One region of the Leptolyngbya sp. CCNP1308 genome, then DNA from elsewhere that is predicted to be linked to it. Evidence: predicted binding sites of a transcription regulator. Region 1 holds the regulator's gene; the other holds the start of a gene.

Region 1 (5,673 bases):
GACCCTGCCACCATCCGAGAGGCATAGCTGCTAGTCCTTAGGCAAGCGCCTTCTAGGGACTGAGGTTAAGGGGTTCTGCCGGTGGAGTAGCAGGCGTTGCGGGCTTAACGCCGTTCTTTTCGGCCCCATTTTTTTCGGCGCCGGCAGGCTTAAAGTTAAGGGGCAGGTTAGTAAACTGCGGCAAAATCTCGGTTGTAAAGGCGGCAGCAGCCTTAGATCGGTAGCGATTGGGGTTAAAGATCACCGACAGAGTCCGGTTGACGACCACGGCGTCAATCTTGGCCCGATGCAACACCCCCATCTGCAACTCTTTTTCGATCGCGGAGTTCGACACAAAGGCCACCCCCAGCCCAGACTGCACGGCGGTTTTAATCGCCTCAATGGAGTTGAGCTCCATCTCAATTTTGAGGCGGCGGGTTTCGATGCCGCAGCGGGTCAGCACCTGGTCAATCACTTTGCGAATGGTCGACTGCGAGTCGAGGGCGATGAAGTGCAGCTTGTAGAGGTCTTCCCGCTGAATCACCGCCTGGCTTGCCAACGGGTGATACATCGGCATAATCAGTGCGAGTTCGTCTTCGGCATAGGGCACCCTTTGTAGAGAGTCCTGTAGTTCAGGAGGGAGTTCGCCCCCAATAATCGCTAGGTCTACCTGGCCGTTGGCCACACTCCAGGCGGTGCGGCGGGTGGAATGCACATGGAGCTGCACCGCAACATCGGCATATTTTTGCCGAAACAGGCCAATCATTCGGGGGAGTAAGTAGGTGCCGGTGGTTTGACTCGCGCCGATGATCAGGGTGCCCCCCTGCAAATTTTGCAGATCTTCAATGGCACGGCAGGTTTCTTGGCATAGACTCAGGATGCGATCGCCATAGCTCAGCAGCAAATGCCCAGCTTCGGTGAGCTGTGCCCGTCGCCCTCCCCGATCAAACAGTGGTACATCTAGCTGGCGCTCTAGGTTTTGCACCTGAAGGCTGACCGCCGGCTGAGACACATACAGACTGTCTGCCGCTCGTTTGAAGCTGCCCTCCGCTGCAATGGCCTTGAGAATGCGCAGCTGGTCGAGGGTAAAGGGAAGGTCAGACATGGGCATTAACCCTAATGTACGATAAGCCTGGGCTGCCAATAAATCATGATAGTAATACAGGCCGCTCCCCGTGGTGCCGCCGCACCAGCCCTGGGTAAACTAATGACCCAAGCTCATGCCCCTTACGACTGGTGCTGTAATTAAGTCTGCCATCCCTAGATTACTTGGTTCGGGACACTCAACACCAAAATTTAGAGCGAGACCCCAAAGGATTTATGAAACGTCAGGTGATCCAGAATGTCCTGAATTTACCCGGCATCTCTGGGATGGCGCTGATTGACGGACGTAACCGCCCCTTCTTCTTTGGGCCAGACATTAGCCTCAACTCGCAGCAGCAGGATGCCCTCGCCCAGGGTATTCAGCAGGTGGTCGAAACTACCCCGGCCCATTTCGACACCTTTACCTTTCGCTTTGCCCATCAGCTGGCCCATATCTACAAGCTCGATCAGGGCCTGATTTTGCTGGTGCTGATCAACGACCAAATGCCCCTGACCGACTATCGCACGGCCATTGGTCAGCTCAAGGCCACTCTGGTAGAGGCCCCCCACAATGCAGTGCCGACCTTTCGGCTGCTGGCTGGCTGCGTCACCCTCGGCAGCTCCGTTGGCGCCGCCGAGATCCCTGCCGCCGAGGCTCCTCAGGCTGAGCCAGCCGCCTCCAATCGGGGTACTCTAACGCCAAGCTGCCGTGAGGTGATTGAGAGCCTCAACCACCTCAGTGAGGGTGCCACCCAATACCTGGGAACAACCATGGTGATCAACACCTGGAAGCAATCTCGCCCGGCCCACCCCTGGCTAGAACAGTTTGAGGTTCAAAAAGATGGTCACTTTACTGTTGCTGCCAATAGCGAGATATCGCTGACGGCAGAACAGCACCAGTGGGTCAAAGACTGGGTGACGGCCTTCCTAGGGCGCGGCGGCCGAACTATCCGCAATTTTCAAACTCTGGTTGCGGGTCAAACCCTTACCCCTCAAGAGCAGTTGCTTTTGCTAGGCCCTCCGCCCAGAGCCTAGCTAGGCGCAGCCTAGGCAGGCCTGGCTTCCAGGGCCACCGCTACCCGCTCGGCTATTTCCCCTATTCCTTAACCCCCGTTGCAATCCATGGCCAAAACCGTCCGCCTAGAGCCCATTGCCCAAGAAACCTCCGTTGAAACTAACGGCAACCTGCTGTCGGTGCTGCTGAATAAAGATCTCGATGTGCTGAAGGAGTGCGGCGGGCGCGGCATGTGCGCCACCTGTCACATCTATGTGCAGTCGGGCATGGAGGCTCTGACCCCGATCAACCGCCGTGAGCAGCGCACCCTAGAGGTGATTACCTCCTGCAAGCCCAATTCGCGGTTGGCCTGCCAGGCACGGGTAGTGAGTAATGGCGTGGTGGTCGAGCTACCGCCGGGGATGTACGTCAATTCTCTCCAAGACATTGAAGCACTGATTGGCCGCCGGGCTGACCAAGATCTGCTGCACCCGATTACGGGGGAGGTGCTAGTGGAGCAGGGCAAACTGATTACGCGATCGACGATGGCCCAGCTCGAGAGCACCGCTAGCTTTAGGGTGGGTGAGTTCTTTAGCCAGAGTAAGGATCTGTAGGCGGGGGCCAGTGGTCAGAGATAGCGATGCCGAACCCCAGAAAACATCTGTTATGGTAAGGCAATGCCGTAGTTGAGTTTTATACCAACCCCCCTATGGACCCTGCCCCTTCTCTGAGTGCTCGCCATGAGCAGGTGCTTCAGGCCACCATTCGTCACTACATTGCCACGGCAGAGCCGGTCGGGTCACGGGCCTTAGCTCAGGAATATAACCTGCGGGTGAGCCCAGCTACCGTGCGCAACACCATGGGCCTGCTGGAGAAATATGGGCTGCTCTATCAGCCCCATACCTCGTCAGGGCGCGTGCCCTCTGACTTTGGCTATCGACTCTATGTAGACCGGTTGATGTCGCCATCGGCTCGGGTGGGTCGCCGGGTGGATGCGGCGCTGTCAGAAGAGCTGGACTGGATGGGCCGCAGCCTAGAATCGCTGCTGAAGGAGGCCACCCAGATTTTGGCCCAGATTAGCGGTTACCTGGCCCTTGTGACCGTGCCCCAGGCCAATACGGTGCTGATTCGCCACATTCAGCTGGTGGTGGTGGAGGGAGGCCAGGTGTTGATGGTGGTGCTGCTCGACTCATTGGCGACCCAATCGGTGGTGGTACAGCTGCCAGCGGTGCTGGACTCGGCCACGTCAAAGGCTGCTGCCGAACCCGGTCGCCGAGATCTGGAGATCTTGTCTAACTTTTTGACCCACCACCTGCGGGGGCGGCCCCTGGCCGATGTGACTGCCCTCAATTGGGGCGATCTTGACGCCGAGTTTGAGCATTATGGCGTACTGCTGTGCCAGGCGCTGGGAGATTTGGCGCAGCGATCGCAGGCCGCCGAGACACCCCAGCTGGTGGTTAGCGGCCTGGCTGAGGTGCTGCGCCAGCCCGAGTTCTGCGATGCTCAGCGCATTCAGGCGATTGTGCGCCTGCTAGAAGAAGACCAGTCACAGCTGTGGCCGTTGTTTTTTGCCACCCCTCCCGTGGCCACCCAAACCCTGAAGGGCGTAGACGTTAAAGTGTGGATTGGAGCTGAAAACCCGCTAGAGCCCATGCAGGGCTGTGCCCTGGTGGTGTCTAACTACACCCGCCACGATACCTCCGTTGGCAGTGTGGGGGTGCTAGGACCAACCCGTATGGTCTACGAGAATGCCGTGGCCGTGGTTAAGGCGGCAGCCGATTATCTATCCACTGCCCTAAGCGAATAGGGATATCCCTGGGAGCAGCCCAGACCGGGGAGCAAGCGCCGTGATTATTACAGAACTACTGGCTATCTTGTCGATCGCGGCGGCGACGGGGCTGCGGCTAGCGCTGCCGCTGCTGCTGATTGGCCTGATGTCTGGCCCTCAACTATGGTCAAATGTACCGCTGCTGTCGCGGCTGCCTCCAGCCCTGGTGCTCGGGGTACTGGTGAGCTGGTCGATGGCGGAGCTGATGCTTTCTAAGAGCCGTTACAGCCAGCGGTTTTTTCAGGGGTTGGAGCTGATATTAAGCCCTGGGGTCGGCGCTCTGGCGGGGCTGGGGGTGGCCCGCACCTTTGGCCTAGAGGGTTGGATCTATCCGCTGATTGGACTGATCAGCGCCCTACTGGCTCTGGTAATTCAGCTGTTGCAGATGGGGCTGTTTTTTCGCCCCCGTCGCCCGCCCCTGTGGAGCTTTTTTGTGGTTGACGGGCTGTGCATTGTGCTGGCCGTACTGGCCTTTGATGCCCCCAACCAGGGGGGCATTATTGCGCTGCTGCTGCTGTGGCTAGTGATTCGCACTTCGTACCTGTGGCAGCACTGGCCCCGGCGATCGCGGCCCTAGAGAATACCGACAAAATGCAGCGGGCCGTGCCCACTGACCAGCTCTAGCAGCAGGGCCAAGAAGCCCACCATAGCCAGCCGCCCGTTCCACACCTCGGCAACGGGGGTGAGCCCCCAGGCCGATCGCTCTTGGGGGTAGATTTTGACTTTTTTGTCGGGCTGCACCACATCGGAGAAGAGCTGGCGGGGAGCCTCTAGCGCCTCGGTGACCATATCGGCCATATCGGCGATAAAGCGCGGATGGGTGTTGAGGGCGGGCACGCGGTGAAACCCGTGAATACCGGCTTCCTCGGCGATTTCGCGGTACTCGATGTCGATCTCTTGCAGGGTCTCAATGTGCTCGGAGACAAAGCTGATGGGGACGACCACCAGGTTTTTGACCCCCTGCTGGGCGAGCTGCGCGATCGCATCTTCGGTATAGGGCTGGAGCCACTCCACTGGCCCCACCCGGCTCTGGTAGGCCAGGGTGTGGGGGTTGGGGCGATTGAGCGACTTCATAATCAGCTCGGTGCAGTGCTCGATCTCGCGCTGATAGGGGTCGCCGGCTTCTTCGACGTAGCTGACGGGCACCCCGTGGGCGCTAAAGAAAATGTGGGCTTGGTCGGGGTGTTCCAGCTTGTCGAGTTCTTGGGCGATCAGATCGGCCATGGCCTCACTGTAGCCGGGGCGATCGTACCAGGAGGGAATAGCGGTGTAGACAATGCGCTGGAGAGCCGGATCTTCGAGCCACAGCCGCTCTAGCAGGCGAAAGCTGGAGCCGCTGGTGCTGATCGAAAACTGGGGATACAGGGGCAGCACCACCAGCTTTTCGACCCCGTCGCGCTTGATTTGGGCGACGGCCTCTTCGGTGAAGGGGTACCAGTAGCGCATGCCGATGTAGATATTGGCCTCGGTACCCTGATCGGCCAGCACCTGCTTGAGGGCGTCGGCCTGCTCTTCGGTGATGCGGCGCAGGGGCGAGCCACCGCCAATCTGCTGGTAGTTGGCCTGGGACTGTTTGGCCCGCGAGCTAGAGATCAACCAGGCCAGGGGACGCTGCAGCCAGGGAAAGGGCAGGCGAATAATTTCTGGATCGGCAAACAGGTTGAACAAAAAGGGGCGCACATCATCGGGCTGCTCTGGCCCCCCCAGATTTAGTAATAAGACCCCAACACGACCCATGGCACTGTAGTGGCTCTAAAGTAAGTACTCATACCCCAATTATTCTACAAGC
Region 2 (5,673 bases), 330 kb from region 1:
TTTCCAGGGTTTCTCAATGTCGTGACTGACAGGACTAACGGCTATGCCCCCAAGACCCTAGGCCGTAAACCTCGGCTGGCCAGTATCATAATTGGGTTCTTGGGTTAGGGCATCGGCGCTATGGGTAACTGGTTTACGGCGGGGGGCGTGGTCATGTGGCCGCTGTTCCTGTTTTCCCTCACAACGCTGACCCTGGCCGTAGAGCGTGGCTGGTTTTGGCTGAAAATTGGCCGCGAGCAGAAAGGTCTGGTACCCCAGGTACTCAATACGTTTAGCCAAAATCCCCAGCGGGCGATCGCCAAACTCAAGCAGCATCAGCAGTTGCCCATTGCCCGCATTTTTCTGGCCGCCCTCACCCTGGGCGACGCCACCCCCGAAGAATTTCGTCTGGCCCTAGAGAGCGCCGCCCAGGCAGAGTTGCCGGTGCTAAAGCGTTTTCAAACTCTGTTTGAAACGGTGGTTGGAGTCGCCCCACTGTTGGGGCTGCTGGGCACCGTGCTGGGGCTGATGCAGACGTTTTCGACCCTGCGCCTGGGCGATACCGGTGGCCCGGCGGCCAGCGGTGTGACTGCTGGGGTGAGCGAGGCTCTGATTTCTACGGCGGCGGGGCTGGTGGTGGCTCTGGTGGCCCTGCTGCTGACGAACCTATTTCAGGGGCTGTACCGCCGCCAGCGGGCCTTCATCCTAGAGGCGGGGGGCAAACTGGAGATTCTCTACCGCCGCGCCCAGCGCCAGGGGGCGATTAGCTCTAGCGTCTTTTTGCCGGGGAGCCTGCCGTGAGGGGTGACGATTGGAGGGGATCGGGCGAAGCCCAGCGGGCGGCGGTGATTGTGGTGGGGGCGGGGGCAGCGGGGCTGTTTGCGGCGATCGCCTGCGCCGAAGCCAACCCCGGCCAATCTATCCACATTTTTGAGGCGGGGCGCGAACCCCTGGCCAAGGTGAGAATTTCGGGCGGCGGGCGCTGCAATGTCACCCACGCCTGCTTTGACCCGGCGGTGCTAGTCAGCCACTACCCCAGGGGCGATCGCGCTCTGCGTGGCCCCTTCAGCCGCTTTCAGCCCCGCGATACGGTGCAGTGGTTTGAGCAGCGGGGGGTACAGCTCAAAACCGAGGCCGATGGCCGCATGTTCCCTACCACCGACGACTCGGGCACCATTATCGATTGCTTGCTGGGGGAAGCCCGCAGATTGGGCATTCAAATTCACACCAGCCAGGCGATTGCTCAAATTCACCACGACGATGAGGGCTTTTGGTTGACCACCCGCGCCGGGGCCAAGTGGCAGTGCGATCGCCTGCTGCTGGCTACGGGCAGCAGCCCCGGCGGCTACCGATTGGCCCTCAAGCTCGGCCACGACCTGGTACCGCCCGTGCCTTCGCTATTTACCTTCAACATCCCTGACCCGGCGCTGCGCGACTTGGCGGGGGTTTCGGTCGAGACCGTCCACCTCAGCTTGGCATTGGAAGATTCCCCAATGCTCACCCAGAGTGGCCCGCTGCTGATTACCCACTGGGGTATGAGCGGCCCGGCGGTGCTCAAACTCTCGGCCTACGGGGCGGTGGGATTGCACCGTCAGCGCTACCGAGCGACGCTGACGGTGAACTGGCTACCGACGCTCAAGCAAGACCAGGTGCGGCAAAAGCTAACCAGCCTCAAGCAAGAGCAGGGCAAGCGGCAGGTGGCAGCGTTTTCGCCGTTTCCAGAACTGTCGCGGCGGCTGTGGCAGTATTTGGTTCAGCACCGGGCCAAGGTGAGCACCCAGCTAAACTGGGCCGACCTGTCTAAGGGGCAGATGCAAACGCTGGTGACGGAGTTGACGCGGGGAGACTATGCGATCGCCGGCAAAGGCGTTTTCAAAGACGAATTTGTCACCTGCGGCGGCATTCCCCTACCCGAGGTCAATTTCAAAACTCTGGAGAGCCGTCGCTGCCCAGGGCTCTACCTAGCGGGCGAAATTCTCAACATTGACGGCATTACAGGCGGGTTCAACTTTCAAAACGCCTGGACTACGGGCTGGCTAGCGGGGCAAGCCATGGCCGCAGCCCTGGCAACTACGGCATAAGCATCGCGCCATTAGCCGGGTTTGGACTGAACCAGCATCACCCCGCGTAGGCAATGGTGCTGAGCAGCGCGATGTCGGCCCGACGAGAATCGAGTCGGGTGTGCTGCACCACAATTGGTATATCTGACTCGACCGTGCTGGCGTATTCGGTGCCTCGGGGGACGGGTTCAGGGTCGCGCAGATGGTCGAACCGCACATGGTTGGTACGGCGGGCCGCAACGGTGATGTGATAGGGGCCGACGGGTTCGCGATCGCTAAAGTACAGCGTGATTTTTACCTGGGCATCCTGGTCGGAGGTGTTGAGCAGGCAGGCGGTTTCATGGCTGACCAACTCTGGCGATCGCTCGGTATCATCGGGGGGGATATAGCCTTCTGCGATCGCCCAGTAGGTTTTGCCGATGGGGGGTGCCATATGAGGGCTCCTGTAGTTCAGTTATTTGGCTTGATCCTCAGGAGCTTAGCCAGTTTGCCCAACCCACGCGTCTATCGCAGGAACCACGTTCCAGTTTGTAGGTGATGATGACACCGGCGGACAGCGCCAAGATTTTCGAGTTCTGCGTGGCCACCGTTCTGTTAAAACGGCTTAACGATAGAGAATGCTGGTATGTCGAACTGCGCCCCGAGTATGATTTTGCGCAGACGCAGGGCGGTGTGAGGGGTAAATACGCTGAGCGCGATCGGGCACCAGGTTGATGCCTAAGGCCCAAGCCTTTCCCCCCGTGCTGAGTCAGTCAACTGTGTCGCCAAGGGAATTGACCATGCACCCACCCGCTCTACTGGTGCCCGCCTTACTGGTGATTGACGTGCAAAAAGGGTTAGATGACCCTGTCTGGGGGCAGCGCAACAACCCCCAATCCGAGGCTAACATTGCCCGTCTGCTGGCTGAGTGGCGCGATCGCAGCCTGTCCATCGTTCACATGCGCCACTGTTCGGTTATGCCCCACTCGCCCCTGCGGCCCGAGTTGCCCGGCAACGCCTACAAAACCGAGGCCCGGCCCCTCCCCGGCGAAATGGAATTCACTAAAACCGTCAACAGCGCCTTTATCGGCACCGGACTAGAGCCATACCTCAGAGCGCAGGGCATTACGGCGCTGGTGGTGGCGGGGTTGACCACCGATCACTGCGTCTCGACCTCGGTGCGCATGGCCGCAAACTTAGGGTTTGAGGTCACTCTAGTGACTGACGCCACTGCTACCTTTGAGCGGCGCGGCCACGACGGCACCCACTATGCTGCCGAGGCTATGCATGCGATCGCCTTGGCCAGCCTGCACGGCGAATTTTGTACAGTACAAACTACCGAGCAAGTTTTGCGCTCCCTGGCGTAACTCCCTGGCATAACTTTCTGTCGTGGAGGATCGGTTATTGCGACTTACCGACTGTCTCCCACAGCGATACTCTAGCGAGGTTAGCACTCTGGCATAGCGAGTGCTAAGTTTGTCTCTGGAGAGCTGAAAGACAGGACATGGCAAAACGAGTTTCCTTTGATGAGGCCTCACGGCAGGCCCTCGAAAAAGGCGTCAACGCCTTAGCCGACGCCGTTAAAATTACCCTCGGCCCCAGGGGGCGCAACGTCGTACTGGAGAAAAAGTACGGGGCACCCCAGATTGTCAACGACGGCATCACCATTGCCAAAGAGATCGAGCTAGAAGACCCCTTTGAAAACCTGGGCGCTCGCCTCATGCAAGAGGTGGCCTCTAAGACCAAAGACCTGGCGGGCGATGGCACCACCACCGCCACCGTGCTGGCCCAGGCCATGGTGAAAGAAGGTCTGAAGAACGTAGCGGCGGGCACCAACCCCGTCAGCCTGCGCCGCGGCATTGACAAAGCCGTGAGTCTGATGGTGAAAGAAATTGCCGCTGTGGCCAAGCCCGTAGAGGGCAATGCCACCATTGCCCAGGTGGCCACCGTCTCCGCTGGCAGTGACGAAGAAATCGGCACCATGATTGCCGAAGCCATGGATAAGGTGACCAAAGACGGTGTCATCACCGTAGAAGAATCGAAGTCTCTCTACACCGAGCTGGATGTGGTTGAGGGGATGCAGTTCGATCGCGGCTACATTTCCCCCTATTTCGTCACCGACCAAGAGCGCATGGTGACCGAGCTCGACAACGCCCGCGTGCTGATCACCGACAAAAAGATCAGCTCCATTCAAGATCTGGTGTCGGTGCTTGAGAAGGTAGCCCGCGAGGGTGCGCCCCTGCTGATCATTGCCGAAGACATCGAGGGCGAGGCCCTGGCTACCCTGGTGGTCAACAAGGCCCGTGGCGTGCTGAATGTAGCGGCGGTGAAAGCGCCCAGCTTTGGCGATCGCCGCAAGGCCATGCTGCAAGACATCGCGGTACTCACCGGCGGCCAGGTAATCTCTGAGGAAGTGGGCCTCAGCCTCGACACCGCCGACCTGTCCATGCTCGGCCTGGCCGTCAAAGCCACCATCACCAAAGACACCACCACCCTGGTGTCCGATGCGGGCAACAAAGCCGACATCGACAAGCGCATCGCTCAAATTCGTAAAGAGCTGGCCGTCACCGACTCTGACTACGACAAAGAAAAGCTCGGAGAGCGCCTGGCCAAGCTGGCGGGCGGCGTTGCCGTGATCAAAGTCGGGGCCGCCACCGAAACCGAGCTCAAAGACCGCAAGCTGCGGATCGAAGACGCTCTCAGCGCCACCAAGGCGGCGGTAGAAGAAGGTATCGTCCCCGGCGGCGGCGCTACCCTGCTGCACCTGGCCGCTAAGCTGGAATCGCTGAAAGACTCCCTCACCGCCGAGGAAGCGATCGGCGTAAATATCGTGCAGCGGGCGCTTGAGGCACCCCTGCGCCAGATCGCCGACAACTCCGGCCAGCAAGGCTCGGTCATCGTCGAGAAGGTTAAGGCCATGGACTTCCCCATGGGCTACAACGCCCTCACCGGCACCTACGAAGACCTTATTCAGGCGGGCATCATCGACCCCGCCAAGGTTGTGCGCTCTGGGCTGCAAGATGCGGCCTCCATTGCGGGACTGGTGCTCACTACCGAAGCCCTAGTGGCCGAAATTCCTGAGCCTCCGGCTCCCGCTGGGGATCCCGGCATGGGCGGCATGGGTGGCATGGGCGGCATGGGTGGTATGGGCGGCATGGGCGGCATGGGTGGCATGGGCATGATGTAGTCTGCCCCCAGTCGTCTTTGAAAATGCTTAACCCTTAGGGGCACAGTCACGGCTGTGCCCCTATGCTTTATGAGGTGGAACTTTTGGGAGTTAGAACCATGGCGCGCCGCACACCAAACCCAGGGGCCAGCCCTTCCCTAGGCCCAGCCGATCGGCCAGTTGACGCCGAGACGCTGAGGGCGGCAGTGGCTAACACCTTCAAGACCTCGCCCCACGAGGGCAGAAAGAAGCTGATTGACTTCAACTATTCGACCCCCGGCACCCTCCCCGGCACCCTCAACATACCGGGTGACGCCCTGCCCACCGAACTGCATTTAATGGACTATGGCCCAGATGCTGTGCGTACCACCACCATCGACCATCCGATCGAGTGCGAAGCTCTAGGCAAGCCCGAAAGCGTTACCTGGCTCGATGCCCGAGGGCTGGGCAGCGAAAACACCCTGCTGCAAATTGGCCAGACCTTTGGCC

What was found. Region 1 encodes HrcA, which represses chaperone genes, less so after heat shock. Its sites were predicted from a motif close to ANTTAGCACTCNNNANTNNNGAGTGCTAANT; they were not measured.
Region 2: the regulator HrcA is predicted to act here: its motif matches at 3,464-3,494, upstream of groL (chaperonin GroEL).

Annotation. Positions count from the first base shown of each region.
Region 1 covers NZ_JAYGIH010000073.1:363,990-369,662, forward strand. Annotated here, with positions in the region: gene VB780_RS18400 (Crp/Fnr family transcriptional regulator) at 1-27, shown strand, start outside; gene VB780_RS18405 (LysR family transcriptional regulator) at 53-1,084, opposite strand; gene VB780_RS18410 (hypothetical protein) at 1,300-2,097, shown strand; gene VB780_RS18415 (2Fe-2S iron-sulfur cluster-binding protein) at 2,185-2,670, shown strand; gene hrcA (heat-inducible transcriptional repressor HrcA) at 2,766-3,863, shown strand; gene VB780_RS18425 (DUF4126 domain-containing protein) at 3,904-4,461, shown strand; gene hemH (ferrochelatase) at 4,458-5,621, opposite strand.
Region 2 covers NZ_JAYGIH010000073.1:38,562-44,234, forward strand. Annotated here, with positions in the region: gene VB780_RS16885 (MotA/TolQ/ExbB proton channel family protein) at 121-780, shown strand; gene VB780_RS16890 (NAD(P)/FAD-dependent oxidoreductase) at 777-2,060, shown strand; gene VB780_RS16895 (sensory rhodopsin transducer) at 2,098-2,472, opposite strand; gene VB780_RS16900 (cysteine hydrolase family protein) at 2,819-3,385, shown strand; gene groL (chaperonin GroEL) at 3,523-5,205, shown strand; gene corA (magnesium/cobalt transporter CorA) at 5,304-5,673, shown strand, end outside.